3 regions of the Streptomyces sp. NPDC048473 genome follow, and region 3 is predicted to be linked to each of the others. Evidence: riboswitches for the same ligand, from Rfam matches in the RefSeq annotation. Region 3 holds a riboswitch; each other region holds the start of a gene.
What was found. A riboswitch is a leader RNA that binds a small molecule or an ion and turns the genes downstream of it on or off. The one in region 3 is predicted to bind cobalamin.
Positions count from the first base shown of each region.

Region 1: it holds a riboswitch for cobalamin, as region 3 does, so the genes downstream of both, ACGFU7_RS32350 (ABC transporter substrate-binding protein) here and ACGFU7_RS30305 (CbtB-domain containing protein) in region 3, are expected to answer to the same signal.
Region 2: it holds a riboswitch for cobalamin, as region 3 does, so the genes downstream of both, ACGFU7_RS12090 (ribonucleoside-diphosphate reductase subunit alpha) here and ACGFU7_RS30305 (CbtB-domain containing protein) in region 3, are expected to answer to the same signal.

Region 1 covers NZ_JBICXE010000026.1:86,182-91,265, reverse strand. The annotation lists gene ACGFU7_RS32360 (acyl carrier protein) at 1-266, shown strand, start outside; gene ACGFU7_RS32355 (beta-ketoacyl-[acyl-carrier-protein] synthase family protein) at 263-1,486, shown strand; cobalamin riboswitch at 1,565-1,754, shown strand; gene ACGFU7_RS32350 (ABC transporter substrate-binding protein) at 1,789-2,856, shown strand; gene ACGFU7_RS32345 (FecCD family ABC transporter permease) at 2,910-3,944, shown strand; gene ACGFU7_RS32340 (ABC transporter ATP-binding protein) at 3,941-4,729, shown strand; partial or broken gene ACGFU7_RS32335 (PRC-barrel domain-containing protein) at 4,799-5,084, opposite strand, start outside.
Region 2 covers NZ_JBICXE010000005.1:353,666-358,749, reverse strand. The annotation lists gene ACGFU7_RS12095 (ribonucleotide-diphosphate reductase subunit beta) at 1-412, opposite strand, end outside; gene ACGFU7_RS12090 (ribonucleoside-diphosphate reductase subunit alpha) at 412-2,817, opposite strand; cobalamin riboswitch at 2,952-3,089, opposite strand; gene mctP (monocarboxylate uptake permease MctP) at 3,254-4,891, opposite strand; gene ACGFU7_RS12080 (DUF3311 domain-containing protein) at 4,888-5,084, opposite strand, start outside.
Region 3 covers NZ_JBICXE010000023.1:101,950-107,033, reverse strand. The annotation lists gene ACGFU7_RS30320 (SDR family oxidoreductase) at 1-694, opposite strand, end outside; gene ACGFU7_RS30315 (GNAT family N-acetyltransferase) at 928-1,434, shown strand; gene ACGFU7_RS30310 (CbtA family protein) at 1,548-2,321, opposite strand; gene ACGFU7_RS30305 (CbtB-domain containing protein) at 2,350-2,565, opposite strand; adenosylcobalamin (AdoCbl) riboswitch at 2,569-2,717, opposite strand; gene ACGFU7_RS30300 (histidine phosphatase family protein) at 2,828-3,421, shown strand; cobalamin riboswitch at 3,482-3,700, shown strand; gene metE (5-methyltetrahydropteroyltriglutamate--homocysteine S-methyltransferase) at 3,864-5,084, shown strand, end outside.

The DNA.
Region 1 (5,084 bases), on a different contig from region 3:
ATCCCAAGATCACCGAGGTTCTGACGCACACCTTCAAAGTGCCCGTCGCCGAGATCCGCCCGGATTCCACGATGGGCAGCCTGGATATGGACTCCCTCGCCGTCGCCGAGTTCGCCGTCCTCATCAGGGAGACGCTGGGCGGCGACGGGGACTTCGACAAGCTCCCCAAGGACGCCACCCTGGCCGACATCACGCGGTACATCGACGTGACAGCCGGCAGCGGGGTGCTGATGGGCGGCGAGGCACCGACGAGCAACGCCCGATGAACAAGCCCGCGATTGCCGTAACAGGCCTGGGAATGATCACCCCGGTCGGCAACGACACCGAATCCACCTGGAAAGGTGTGTGCGCCGGAGTCTCGCCGGTGCGTACCGTCGCGGCACTCGAAGGGTGCGAGATCGACTTCGCCTGCACGGTCGACGGGATCGATCTGGACGCCGCGATCGGCGGCCGTACGTCCTTCCGGATGGGGAAATACGTCAAGTTCGCCGTTCTCGCCGCCCGGGAGGCGGTCGCCGACGCCGGACTGGACCCGGCGCAGTGGGACGGCAGCAGGGTCGCGGTGGTCGTCGGCACCAGCAGCGGAGGTTCCGCCGCACTGACCGAGCAGGCCGTCGTGCTCGACCGGCACGGACCGGAAGCCACCTCGCCGGCGGGCATCCTGCTCACCATTCCGAACATGCCCGCGGCCGAGATCGCCATCCAGTTGCGGGCCACCGGTCCCAGCCTGGCACCGTGCACCGCCTGCTCGTCCGGCGCCACCGCCCTGTCCGTCGCCCGCGATCTGCTGGTCACCGGGCAGTGCGACATCGCGATCGCCGGAGCCACCGAATCGATCGTCTACCCGGTCGCCATGACCGGGTTCGCCCGGTCCGGAGCCGCGGCCCGGGCGGACGGCGACCCGGCCAGGCGGTGCCGGCCCTTCGCGGCCGACCGTGCCGGGCTGGTCATGGGCGAGGGCGCCGCCGTCATGATCCTGGAACGGGCGGACGACGCCGACGCCCGGGGCGCCGCGCCGCGGGCACTGCTCGCGGGCACCGGCGCCACCACCGACGCCCACCACCCCACCAGCCCGCACCCGTCCGGCGCGGTCGCCCAGACGGCGGTCGAGGCCGCGCTGCGCGACGCGGGCTGGGCGGCCGAGGACGTCGAGCACGTCAACGCACACGGCACGGCGACACCGGTCAACGACGCCACCGAGGCCGCCCTCATCAGCCGGGTCTACCCGCACCGGCCGCCCGTCACCGCCCCGAAGGGCGTACTCGGGCACTGCATGGGGGCGGCCGGAGCGATCGAGGCCGGACTGACCGTCCTGACGCTCCAACGCGGCGTCGTACCGCCGATCGCCAACCTGGACGCCCCGGCGCCCGAGTTCGACATCAACTGCGTCACCGAGCGACCGCTGCGGCAGCCCATCCGGCGCGCCGTCAGCCACTCCTTCGGCTTCGGCGGACACAACGCCGTGATCGCTCTTCAGCGTCCGTAGGCATCAGGCGGGTGGTGCGACGGGAGCACAGCCCGGCGTACCACCGGCCACACCGCCCATGAGCTGCGCAGAGGCTCGTGATAACTTGCCGGGGCCAGTCAAACTCCACGTAGGGGTCAGGGAATCCGGTGAGAATCCGGAACTGACGCGCAGCGGTGAGGGGGACGGGCGGGGCCACGGCCACTGGGACCACCCTCGGGTGTCCTGGGAAGGCGTCCCGTCCGTAGGAACCCGAGTCCGAAGACCTGCTGGCACCTGCGACCCGGTACTGGGCGCAGGGCTCCGTACAACGGGCTCCGCGCATGAGTCCCAAGACGCAGAGGGACTCCGTGCCGTCCATAGCCAGCCCTGTCCGCGCCATGGCCCTGCTCTCGGCGGGACTGATCCTGCTGACCGCCTGCGGGGGCGGAACCGGCAAATCCGCCGCGAAGTCCGACTCCGCCGACGGATACCCGGTGACGCTGAAGAACTGCGGACGCACCGTCACCGTCGAAGCCGCACCGCACCACGCCGTCTCGGTCGACCAGGGATCGACGGAGATCCTGCTCTCCCTCGGCCTCGCCGACCGGCTGGCCGCCACCGCGACCTGGACCGACCCGGTGATGAAGGGCCTGGAGAAGGCCAACGCCGAGGTTCCCAGAATCGCGGACAACCGGCCGTCGTCGGAGAAGGTCCTCGACCAGGAACCCGACTTCATCAGCGCGTCGTTCGAGTCGACCCTGGCCAAGGGCGGCGTCGCACCCCGCGAACAGTTCGAGGAACTCGGCGTCCCCACCTATGTCTCGCCCGCCGACTGCACCGGCAAGGACAACAGCGGCGGCGGCGACGGAGCCCGTACCGCGCCACTGACCATGGACAGCGTCTACGACGAAGTGCGCGACCTGGCCAGGGTGTTCGGCGTGCAGAAGCGCGGCGACACGCTCGTGGCGCAGCTGCGGGCCCGGGTGAAGAAGGCGACCGAGGGTGTCGACGCCTCCGACGCCACCCTCCTCTACTGGTTCTCCGACTCCAAGGCCCCGTACCTGGCCGGCTGCTGCGGAGCACCCGGCATCATCACCGGAGAACTCGGAGCGAAGAACGTCTTCGACGACACCCGTGAGGAATGGCCCCAGATCAGCTGGGAGACCGTCGCCGACCGCAACCCCGACGTCCTGGTCATCGGCGACCTGACCCGTAAGGCACAGACCGCCGAGAGCGCCGCGAAGAAGATCGAATTCCTGGAGTCCAACCCCGTCACGAAGAACATGGACGCCGTCAGGCACAAGCGGTACGTCCTGCTGAGCGGCCAGGCCATGAACCCGTCCATCCGGACGGTCGAGGGTGTGGAACGCGTCGCCGCCGGGCTGCGCGCGTTCGGGCTCGCGGGGTGACGGACACCGAACGGGCCACGGCGGTGGATGTGCCGCGGGCTTCGGAATCGACCGTGCGCGGCGGAACGGGTGTACGGAAGCTGCCCGGTGGGGCCCTATGGGTCTTCGGCGTCGCGCTGCTCGTGCTGTCCGTCGCGGTCGCCGTCACCATCGGCCCCGCCCGCATCTCCGTCGCCGACGTCTGGTCCACGGTGGCCTCCCACCTCGGCTGGGGCCACTCACGCCTCACCCCGATCCGGGACGGCATCATCTGGAACCTGCGCATGCCGCGCACCCTGCTCGCCGCGGTGTGCGGCGCCGGGCTCGCGGTATGCGGAACCGTCATGCAGTCCCTGCTCCGCAACCCGCTCGCCGACCCGTTCGTCCTCGGCGTCTCCTCCGGTGCGTCGACCGGCGCCGTTGTGGTCGTCGTCCTCGGCGTCGGCGGGGGAGCGGTGTCGATCTCGACCGGCGCGTTCATCGGCGCGCTCTGCTCGTTCGCCCTTGTCCTGCTGCTGAGCCACACCCTGGGCGGCACGACCGACCGGGTCGTCCTTTCCGGTGTCGCGGCCATGCAGCTGTTCTCCGCGCTCACCTCCTTCGTCGTGATGACCTCCGCCGACGCCGAGCAGACCCGCGGGGTGCTGTTCTGGCTGCTCGGCTCGCTCAGCGGGGTCGGCTGGACCGATGTGTGGATCTGCTCCGCCGTTCTCCTCGTGACGCTGCTGATCTGCCTCGGCCACGCCCGTACGCTCGACGCCTTCGCTTTCGGCCAGGACGCCGCGGCCACCCTCGGCGTCCATGTCGCGCGCACCCGGATCGTGCTGCTCTGCACGACCGCGCTGCTGACCGCCGCGCTCGTCAGCTCCGCCGGGGCCATCGGCTTCGTCGGTCTGGTCCTGCCGCACGCCGCCCGTGCGCTCGCCGGCTCCGGGCACCGGCGGCTGCTGCCGGTCACCGCCCTGGCCGGGGCGGTGTTCCTGGTCTGGGTCGACACCCTCGCCAGGACGGTCCTCGACCCGCAGGAGGTGCCGGTGGGTGTCGTCACCGCACTCATCGGCGTGCCCGCGTTCGTCCTGGTCCTGTACCGCACCCGGAGGATCACATGACGGGTGGAGCCACCGAGGGGCTGCGTGCCGAGCGGGTCAGCCGGGAGGCCGGCGGCCGACTCATCCTCGACGGGGTCCATCTCGCCCCGCCGCCCGGCGCCACCGTCGGGCTGATCGGGCCGAACGGCTCAGGCAAGTCGACCCTCTTGCGGGTGCTTGCAGGAGTCCTCGCCCCGGAGACGGGTGTGGTCACCCTCGACGGCCGACGGCTCGACGAGATCGGCCGCCGGACCGTGGCCCAGCGGGTCGCCGTGGTCGACCAGCATGCCGTCACCCAGGTCGAGTTGAGCGTCCTGGACGTGGTGCGCCTCGGGCGCATCCCGCACCGCAGGGCCTGGTCGGCGCCAGGCCGGGCGGACGACGACGCGGTGCGCGAGGCCCTGGAGCGGACCGGTCTCGCCGATCGCGGCGACCAGTCCTGGCACACCCTCTCCGGAGGCGAGCGCCAACGCGTCCAGATCGCGCGCGCACTGGCCCAGCAGCCGCGTGAGCTGCTGCTCGACGAGCCGACGAACCATCTCGACATCCAGCACCAGCTGGAACTGCTGTCGCTGATCACCTCGCTGCCACTCACCGGTGTGATCGCTCTGCACGACCTCAATCTGGCCGCGATGTTCTGCGATCGGATCGTGGTCATGAGGGAGGGGCGGGTGGTGGCCGCCGGGTCCCCGACGGAAGTGATCACCGAGGCACTGATCGCCGACGTCTACCGGGTCAGGGCGCGAGTCACTCCGGACGGACCGGACGGGAGGCCCTCGGTGCGCTTCCTGCCGGAGCGGCCGTAGCGGAAGCTGCGGCCGCCGATGGGACCAGTGGGGCAGATGCGGCCGTAGTGGCAGCTGCCGTGAGCCCCTCCCAGCTCCGGTGCCGGTCATGCCGGTCGTGCGCGATGTGGTGCGGGAAGTGCCCGTACCGGAGCCGGAGGTGCCGGCCATGGCCGGCTGGTCGGTCCCGGTGGTGCGTCCGGTGCCCGCCGCGCCCATGGCCCCGGTTCCAGCGGCCCCGGCCGCGCCCATGGCCGTGGTGCCGGTCCCGGACGCCGTTGTGGTTACGTGCCCGCCTGGCCGCCGAGCCTGGCGGTGGTGTTCCCGGCGAGGCCGTAGTGGCGGTAGAGCTCCTCCTCCTCCGCCACGGACAGAT
Region 2 (5,084 bases), on a different contig from region 3:
GAATCTCCTCGACCGCGTCGAACGCCGCCGCGCGGTCGTCCGGATCGGGCAGATACGTGTCCAGCAGCGTCAGATAGAACTGGACGTGCACGGCCTCCTCGAAGAGCTGCCGCGACAGATACAGCCGCGCCTCGGGGGAGTTGATGTGCTTGTACAGCGTCAGCACGAGGTTGTTGGAGACGATCGAGTCACCCGTCGCGAAGAACGCGACGAGCCGGCCGATCATGTGCTGCTCGCCGGGGGACAGCTTGGCGAGGTCGGCGACGTCGGAGTGGAGGTCGACCTCCTCCACCGTCCAGGTGTTCTTGATCGCGTCGCGGTAGCGCTCGTAGAAGTCCGGGTAGCGCATGGGCCGCAGGGTGAGTTCGAAGCCCGGGTCGAGCAGGTTCTTGTCGGAGTTGGTGGAGCTCATTACTGGCAGGCCTCGCAGGACTCGGGGTTTTCGAGGGAGCAGGCGATCGCGTCCGCGTCGGGAGCCGATGCCTGCTGCACGGGAATGGGGGCGGCGGCCGCTGCCTGTCCGGAGGCCGCACGGGCGATCCGGGTCGCCGGGCGCGAGCGCAGGTAGTACGTCGTCTTCAGCCCCTGCTTCCAGGCGTACGCGTACATCGAGGAGAGCTTGCCGATCGTCGGCGTCTCCAGGAACAGGTTCAGCGACTGGCTCTGGTCGAGGAACGGCGTACGGGCCGCCGCCATGTCGATCAGACCGCGCTGCGGGATCTCCCACGCCGTGCGGTACAGCGCCCGCACATCCTCCGGGATCCAGGCGAAGCCCTGCACGGAACCGCTCGCCTCGCGCAGCGCCTCACGGGTCCGCGCGTCCCACACGCCGAGCTGCTTCAGCTCATCCACCAGATACGCGTTGACCTGGAGGAACTCACCGCTGAGCGTCTCGCGCTTGAAGAGGTTGGAGACCTGCGGCTCGATGCACTCGTACACGCCCGCGATCGAGGCGATCGTCGCCGTCGGCGCGATGGCGAGCAGCAGCGAGTTGCGCATCCCGGTCTTCGCGATCCGGGCGCGCAGCGCGTCCCAGCGCTCCGGCCAGTTCAGCTCGGTGTCGTAGTGGTCGGGGTGCAGCACACCGCGCGCGGCACGCGTCTGGGACCAGGCGGGCAGCGGGCCGGAGCGCTCGGCGAGCTCGCAGGACGCCTCGTACGCCGCGAGCATGATCCGCTCGGAGATCTTCGTGGAGAGCGCGCGGGCCTCGGGGGAGTCGAACGGCAGCCGCAGCTGGAAGAAGACGTCCTGGAGACCCATGGCACCCAGGCCGACGGGGCGCCACTTCGCGTTGGAGCGGCCGGCCTGCTCGGTCGGGTAGAAGTTGATGTCGACGACCCGGTCGAGGAAGGTCACGGCAGTGCGGACGGTGGCGTCCAGCCGCTCCCAGTCGATGGTCCCGTCGGCGACGAACGCGCCGAGGTTGACCGAACCCAGGTTGCAGACCGCCGTCTCGCCGTCATCGGTGACTTCGAGGATCTCGGTGCACAGATTCGACGAGTGGACGACGCGGCCCGGCTCGGCGGTCTGGTTCGCGGTCCGGTTGGAGGCGTCCTTGAACGTCATCCAGCCCTGACCGGTCTGCGCGAGGGTACGCATCATCCGGCCGTACAGCTCACGGGCCGGCATCGACTTGCGGGCCAGCCCCTTGGCCTCGGCGTTCCGGTACGCGGCGTCGAACTCGTCGCCCCACAGGTCGACCAGCTCGGGCACATCGGCGGGCGAGAACAGCGACCAGTCGCCGTCCGCGTCGACCCGGCGCATGAACTCGTCCGGGATCCAGTGCGCCAGGTTGAGGTTGTGCGTACGCCGCTGGTCCTCACCCGTGTTGTCGCGCAGCTCCAGGAACTCCTCGATGTCCGCGTGCCAGGTCTCCAGGTAGACGGCGGCGGCGCCCTTGCGCCGGCCGCCCTGGTTGACGGCGGCGACGGAGGCGTCGAGCGTCTTCAGGAACGGCACGATGCCGTTGGAGTGCCCGTTGGTGCCACGGATCAGCGAACCGCGGGCTCGGATGCGGGAGTACGAGAGCCCGATGCCGCCCGCGTGCTTCGAGAGCCGCGCCACCTGGTGGTAGCGGTCGTAGATCGAGTCGAGCTCGTCGAGCGGGGAGTCCAGCAGATAGCAGGAGGACATCTGCGGGTGCCGGGTGCCGGAGTTGAACAGAGTCGGCGAGGACGGCAGATAGTCGAGCCGGCTCATCAGGCCGTACAGCGCCGCGACTTCGTCCAGGGCGCGCTTCGAGTCGTCCTCGGCGAGCCCGGCCGCGACGCGCAGCATGAAGTGCTGGGGCGTCTCGATGACCTGGCGGGTGAGCGGGTGGCGCAGCAGATAGCGGCTGTGCAGGGTCCGCAGCCCGAAGTAACCGAAGCGGTCGTCGGCGCGGTCGGCGAGCGAACGCTCCACCAGCGTGTCGAGGGCGGCCGCGTGCAGCGCGACGAACTCGGCGGTACGGTCCGCGATCAGGCCCTCGCGGTGCCCGACGGCGACCGAGGCGGAGAAGGAGACCGCGCCCTGGCCGGCCGCCTCGTCCGCGATGATGCGGGTCAGCAGCCTGGCCGCGAGCCGGGAGTAGGCGGGGTCCTCGGAGATCAGCCCCGCGGCGGCCTCCGTGGCCAGCGAGCGCAGCTCGGCCTCGTCCGACCGGGCGTTACGGCCGCGCAGCGCGGCGGCGGCGACGCGACCGGGGTCGGTGTCGGGCAGATCGACGGTGAGGTCGGTCAGGGTCCGCAGCAGTGCGGTCCCGGGCCCGTCGGTCGTGGCGTGCGTGGACTCGGCTGAATCGGCCACTGAAACCGGATCGGCTGGCGCGATGGTCACTGGGGCTATCCCTCGCTCGGCTCGGGGCCGGCGGGAGCGGGGAGCCGGGCAGGGCGATGCCCGGGGAAGGGCGGCGCTGCGCACGGCGTCCACCGGCCCTCCGCGAGGCCCGGACGTCTGGCATCCGGTTCGGTCGAGCCGGACGCACTGTCGGCAGGTCTTCGGACTCCCGGGTGCGCAAAAGCACACCGAACACACCGTTGCGGGACAGTTCCGGATTCGCACCGGATTCCCCTGCGGCGACAGCGAGCACGAGCATACATGTGGGGGCCGCCCGATGAGGCAGCCCCCACATGTTGTGTCGCGCAACGGAAGCCGAGCCGGCGGGACAAGCCGTGCGATCCCCTATCGGAGCAGACGAACGGCCCGTCGCGCCCCGGTGAGAAGGGCTCGACGGGCCGCCATCCGGCCGTGGGAGCGGTCTTGGGAGCGGCCGTCAGTGGCCGCCGCCCGGTGCCCCCGCCGTGGCCGGCGGGAGCTCCGCCCGGACGCCCGGGTCGCCCGCGTCGGCCGTGTAGTCGGCCGGGGAGGTCTCGTCGATCCCGGCGGGTGCCTTCACGGCGTTCAGGACGAAGGTGAGCACCACCGTCACCACCACGTTCAGCACGAACGCGGTCAGACCGATGTAACCGATCTCACCGATGCCGGGGATCTCCTTGGACGACCCGCCGAAGTGCGCCTGGGTCGGGCTGGCGACCCCGTACGCGGCCGCCGTCCCATACACCATGCCGGCCGCCCAGCCCGCGAGCAGCGCCCAGCGGTGGAACCAGCGGGTGAACAGGCCGCCGACCAGGGCCGGCATCGTCTGGAGGATCCAGATCCCGCCGAGCAGCTGGAAGTTGATCGCGACCGTCTTGTCCATGGTGAGGACGAAGGCGAGCGCGCCGACCTTCACCAGCAGCGACACCAGCTTGGAGACCTTGGTCTCCTGCTCCGGGGTCGCGTCCGGCTTCAGGAAGTCCTTGTAGATGTTGCGGGTGAAGAGGTTCGCCGCGGCGATCGACATGATCGCGGCGGGCACCAGCGCGCCGATGCCGATGGCGGCGAATGCGACGCCCGCGAACCAGTCCGGGAACATGTTCTCGAACAGCTGCGGGATGGCCAACTGCCCGTTGTCCACCTTGATCCCGGCGGCGATCGCCATGAAGCCGAGCAGTGCCAGCAGACCCAGCATCAGCGAGTACAGCGGCAGGATCGTGGTGTTGCGCCGGATCACATTGCGGCTGCGGCTGGAGAGCGTCGCCGTGATCGAGTGCGGATACATGAACAGCGCCAGTGCCGAGCCCAACGCCAGGGTGGCGTAGCCCCATTGGCCCGCCTCACCCGGCGCGAGCGCGCCGCGCGGTGCGCCCGTGGCCGGATTCTTCTGCGAGAACGCCTCGCCGGCCTTGGCGAAGATGTCGTCGAAGCCGCCGAGCTTGATCGGGATGTAGATGATCGCCACCGCGATGACCAGGTAGATCAGCCCGTCCTTGACGAACGCGATCAGTGCCGGCGCCCGCAGACCGGACGAGTAGGTGTACGCGGCGAGCACCGCGAACGCGATCAGCAGCGGCAGGTCCTTGACGAACCAGTGGGTGTTCTCGCCGCCGCCGACGCCCATCACGTCCAGCACCGCCTGGATGCCGACGAGTTGGAGCGCGATGTACGGCATCGTGGCGAGGATGCCCGTGACGGCGACCGCCAGCGAAAGCCCCTTCGAGCCGAAGCGCCCGCGGACGAAGTCCGAGGTGGTCACGTACCCGTGCTTGTGCGAGACCGACCACAGCCGCGGCAGGAAGGTGAAGATCAGCGGGTACACGAGGATGGTGTACGGCACCGCGAAGAAGCCGGCCGCGCCCGCCGCGTAGATCGCCGCGGGAACGGCGACGAAGGTGTACGCGGTGTACAGGTCGCCGCCGAGCAGGAACCAGGTGACCCAGGTGCCGAACGACCGTCCGCCCAGACCCCATTCGTCGAGGCTGGCCTCGTTCTCGGCCTTCCGCCAGCGCGCGGCCATGAAGCCGACGACTGTGACGGCCAGGAAGAAGAAGATGAAGACGCCGAGCGCGACGCCGTTCACGCCGTCCTTCATGCGGACGCACCCCCCTTGCGGGAGCGCTGGTCACGCTGCCACAGCTTGTACGCGGTCATCGTGAGCGCGGTGGAGATCAGCACCCAGAGCATCTGGTACCAGTAGAAGAACGGAATACCGATGAAGGTGGGGTCCACCTTCGCGTACGAACTCACCCAGAGCATCGCCACGAACGGCGCGATGAGACAGAGGG
Region 3 (5,084 bases):
GACCGGCGAGGAAGGAGATCACCTCGGCGATGTCCTGCGGGGTGCCCAGCCGTTCCAGCGGTGCCTGACCGGCCAGCTTCGCGATGGTCTGCTCGTCCTTGCCGTCCAGGAACAGGGCGGTGGCGGTCGGTCCGGGGGCCACGGCGTTGACCGTGATGTCCCGCCCGCGCAGCTCACGGGCCAGGATCAGGGTCATGGCCTCGACGGCGCCCTTGGTGGCGGCGTAGGCGCTGTAGCCGGGCATGGCCAGCGACAGCACGGAGCTGGAGAAGTTGATGATCGCCCCGCCCTTGCGCAGGCGGCGGGCCGCCTGCTGGTCGACGACGAACGTCCCGCGGATGTTGGTGCGGTGCATCCGGTCCAACGCGTCCAGATCGGTGTCGACCAGCGGCGCCAGCGTCATGACGCCGGCCGCGTGCACGACCACGTCGACTCCGCCGAAGGTCTCCTCGGCCGTGTCGAAGAGTGCCGAGACCGCGACCTCGTCGGCCACGTCGGCGCGGAAGGCGATGGCCTGCCCGCCCGCCGCGGTGATCGCCGCAACCGCCGACTCGGCCTCGGCCTGGTTGCCCGCGTAATTGATGACGACGGCGAATCCCTCGGACGCCAGTCGCTCGGCGCTCTCGCGGCCGATGCCCCGGGATCCTCCGGTGACGATCGCCACCCGGCACGTGGTGGTTTTCTGCTCGCTCATGACGGTGCTCCCTGTTTCAGGTGGGCCGGTGGATTCCGTAACCGGACGAGAGCAACGCTAACACCAACGCAGTATCGATGCTACCTTTCTCGCGTAACAGCGCTACGTTCAGCGCTACCCCGGGCCCTGCAAGGCCTCAGCAGGGCCCCACCAGAGTCCCCGCCCCGCTTCGGACGCTCCCGTCGGACAATCCGGATGCCTTCCACCCGCCCCGCGTGATACTTCGGTCGGTCATGACCGACCTTGAGACTCCCCGCCTCCTCCTCCGCCTGATGCGCGCCTCCGATGCCTTGCAGGTGATGGCGGGCAAGCCGGGAGACGGTGCCCACTGGGCGCCCGGATACCCGTCCCCCGGCGAGATGGCCGCGGCCGAGCGCTTCCTCGGCACATGCGCGACGACAGGTGATCCCAGCCCCTTCGGTTCGTACGAAATACGCCGCCGCGAGGACGGAGAGGTGATCGGCGGCCTGGGATTCCATGGCGCTCCGGACGAGAACGGGCACGTCACGATCGGCTACGGCCTCGTGCCCTCGGCGCAGGGAATGGGTTACGCCACCGAGGCGCTGCGCGCACTGCTCCTGTTCGCCCGCGACCAGGGTGTGAGCTGCGTGCACGGCGACACCGACCTGGACAACCTCGCCTCCCAGCACGTCATGACAGCCGTCGGCATGCGCCTGGTGAAGGAGGACGCGCTGCTGAAGCACTACCGGATCGACTGGAGCCGGCAGGCCGAGGAGTAGAGAGCCCGCAGCCGCTCATCCCTCCGGGCGGGACTGCGCAGGGCAGGACGACGGAACCCGCCGGGAAGCTCCCGGCGGGTTCCGATGTCTTCTGTTGGGCAGCGGTGCGTCGGTCAGCCGGCCGCGGTGGCTGCCCGGTTCGCCGCGCCGTTTCCGGTCCTGACGGAGTCGGCCCTCGGCACGAGAAGCCGTTCCGTCAGCCAGCCGAAGACGAGGCCGAAGGTGATCCAGAGAGTGGCCTGCACGGCGAGCGTGGCCAGGCGGAACTCCCACAGCAGGCCGGCCGGGAAGTCCTTTCCGACCTCGTTGAACGAGGGCAGGAACGCGTACGCGAGCCCGATCACGAGGACGTAGGCGGCGGATGCGGCGATCGTCGCGTTCCAGGTGCCCAGGCGGGGAGCCAGCCGCTTGCCGAGGATGACGGCGGCGACGGCCAACAGCACGCTGAGGGCGACCATCAGGAAGAACAGGGCGGTGCGTTGGCCGATGGTGTCGGGGTTGCCGACGGCCGGCGGGTTGGCCGGGTACTTCAGGAACGGCACGATGTACACCGTCAGCAGGGCCGCGCCCGCGATCAGGGCGGCCGTGGCCCGCGGGCCGAATCTGCCGATCCGGCCGAGGGCGTAACAGAAGACGAGCGCGGCGATGCCGCCGATCGCCACGCCGAAGACGAGCACACCGGTGGCAAGGCCGGCGGTGGACTGCATGGTACGGCTGACGAGTTCCTCGCCGCCGCCGTGGTCATGGCTGTGCGCCTCTTCGAGAGCGATGGCCGCGTCCACCCGGGACTCGCCGAGGAAGTAGGCGACGACCAGAGCGAGCGCGCCCGCGGCGAGGCCGGCCAGCATGCCGCGGACGAGCAGAGCTCTGACAGATATGGAGTTCATGAGGATTTCCCCTGGATCGGACGGTACGTCAGTGGCAGGGGAAACCGAGGAGGTGGCGGCCGTCGTGGACCCACTCGTGGACACCTTCGCCGGAGATGACCGCGGTGGCGCCCTGCTCGGCACCGACGAAGTACAGCAGTACGAGCATGAGGATGCCGAAGAAGACCGCCCAAGGGGCAATGGCCTTCAGGGAGATGGGGGTGATCGCCGGTACGGCGGTGGCGGGGGCAGCAATCTGTGCCATGACAGAACCTCCTGAGGGAACACGCGTCCCGATCGTGGTGCCTGAGACGAAGGTGCCGGGTCTGACTTCCCGTACGGGTACGGGTTCACAGTGGCGCGACCGTGCCGGATTCTCACCGGACTTCCGTCACACCTTCGTCATGTTCGTCGCGACCATACCGCCTGGGAGCGGGCGCGGCCATGGTGCCGTCGGCGGGGCCGGAACGCCCGGATGCCATGGTGGGCGCACTGGAGGGGCCATAGTTCAGGGAGTTGACCCGGTCATGACGGTACAGGTGATGTTGATCTCACCAGCGCTCAACGCCGCGCTGCGCGAGGCCCGCTTCGACGGCGATGCGCCGCTCGACGCGGTCGGGGCTCGGTGGGCCCGGGCCGCTGCGGCGGCGGTGCCCGCGGCGGACCGGTATATGTGCGGGCCGTCCGAGCGGTGCGCGGGGACCGCCGACGTGTTGGGGTTGCGTGCAGAGCCCGAACTCACGCTCCGTGGCTGGGACATGGGCCGGTGGAGCGGGCAGCGGCTGGCGGAGGTGAGCGGGAGTGAGCCGGAGGCGGTTTCGGCCTGGATGACCGATCCTTCGGCGGCTCCGCACGGCGGCGAATCGTTGCTGGAGTTCTGCGCCCGGGCCGGCCGCTGGCTGGAGTCCGTGGAGTCCCTGTACGGCGAGGAGGGCGGCCGTGTGCTGGGGGTCGTCGAGCCTGCGGTGGTGCGGGCGGTGATCGTACGGGCGCTCGCTCTGCCGACGGAGGCATTCTGGCGGCTGGACGTCGCCCCGCTGACACTGACCGGGCTCAGCGGCCGGTCCGGGCGGTGGAACCTGCGCTGTGGGCAGCCGCTGTCCCCCGCTCCGGGGGACTGACGTACTCCCGTGGCCCACACTGCATGAACAACTGAGGTGCCGCCGCCGCCGGTCAGCGCCTACTGTGGTGGTGCAGCTGGTTCGCCCTGTCCGCCAGACAGGCGCGTCGCAAGAGGGAACCCGGTGGGAATCCGGGACTGCCCCGCAGCGGTGAGTGGGAACGACCGCCGTCATCAAGCACTGGACCCGATACGGGTTCGGGAAGCGACGGCCAGTAGGTGTCTCGTACACGAGATGTGCCCGCGAGTCCGAAGACCTGCCACTGCCCGTGCGCGTCGGACGCACACGGTGATCTCGGTGACCTCGTGGGCGGGTCGGCGTACATATCGGGCAGGGCATGCGCGCCGGTACGGCGTTGCGGTTCCGCCCGGTCCGTCATCCCTTCGCGCCTTCGATACGTCCCGGGGTCGTATCAGGACACACGCTCGCGAAGGAGAGTTCCGTGACCAGCAAGTCCGCAGCCGCGGCAACCCGGGCCACCGTGTACGGCTATCCCCGCCAAGGGGGCGACCGGGAGCTGAAGAAGGCCGTCGAGGGGTACTGGAAGGGCCGCGTCACCGCAGCCGCACTCCGGGAGACCGCCGCAGACCTCCGCCGCGCCAACTGGCGCCGGCTCGCCGACGACGGCATCCACGAGGTCCCGACCGGCGACTTCTCGTACTACGACCATGTGCTGGACACCAGCGTGATGGTCGGTGCCGTACCGGTCAGGCATCGCGAAGCCGTCGAAACCGACGGGCTGGACGGCTATTTCGCGATGGCGCGCGGTACGCAGGACGTGGCGCCGCTCGAAATGACCAAGTGGTTCGACACGAACTACCACTACCTGGTGCCGGAGCTCGGCCCCGACACCGTTTTCGCCGCCGATTCCACCAAGCAGGTCGCGGAGTTCGAGGAAGCGCTGGCGCTCGGGCTCAGCCCTCGGCCGGTGCTCGTCGGTCCGGTGACCTATCTGCTGCTGGCCAAGCCCGCTCCGGGCGTCGCCGCCGACTTCGAGCCGCTGACGCTGCTCGACCGGCTGCTGCCGGTGTACGCCGAGGTGCTGGCCGATCTGCATGCGGCCGGTGCCCGGTGGGTGCAGCTCGACGAGCCCGCCCTGGTGCAGGACCGCACTCCGGCGGAGCTGAACGCCGCCGCGCGCGCCTACCGCGACCTGGGTGCGCTCGCCGACCGGCCCAAGCTCCTCGTCGCCTCCTACTTCGACCGGCTCGGTGAGGCCCTCGCCGTGCTGGCGAAGGCGCCGGTCGACGGGCTCGCGCTCGACTTCACCGGTCCGGCAGCCGCCAATCTGCGGGATCTCGCCGCGGTCGGCGGTCTGCCGGGCAGGCGGCTGGTCGCCGGGGTCGTCGACGGGCGCAACGTATGGATCAACGACTACCAGCAGTCTCTCACCACGCTCGGCACCCTGCTCGGCCTCGCCGGCCGCGTCGATGTGGCGGCCTCCTGCTCCCTGCTGCACGTCCCCCTCGACGCGACCGCCGAGCGTGACATCGACCCGCAGGTGGCGCGCTGGCTGTCCTTCGCCCGGCAGAAGTCCGTCGAGATCGCCACCCTGGCTCGGGGCCTCGCACAGGGTACGGACGCGATCGCCGCCGAACTCGCCGCGAACCGTGCCGATCTGGCCTCGCGGGCCGGTTCGGCGATCACCCATGACCCGGCGGTC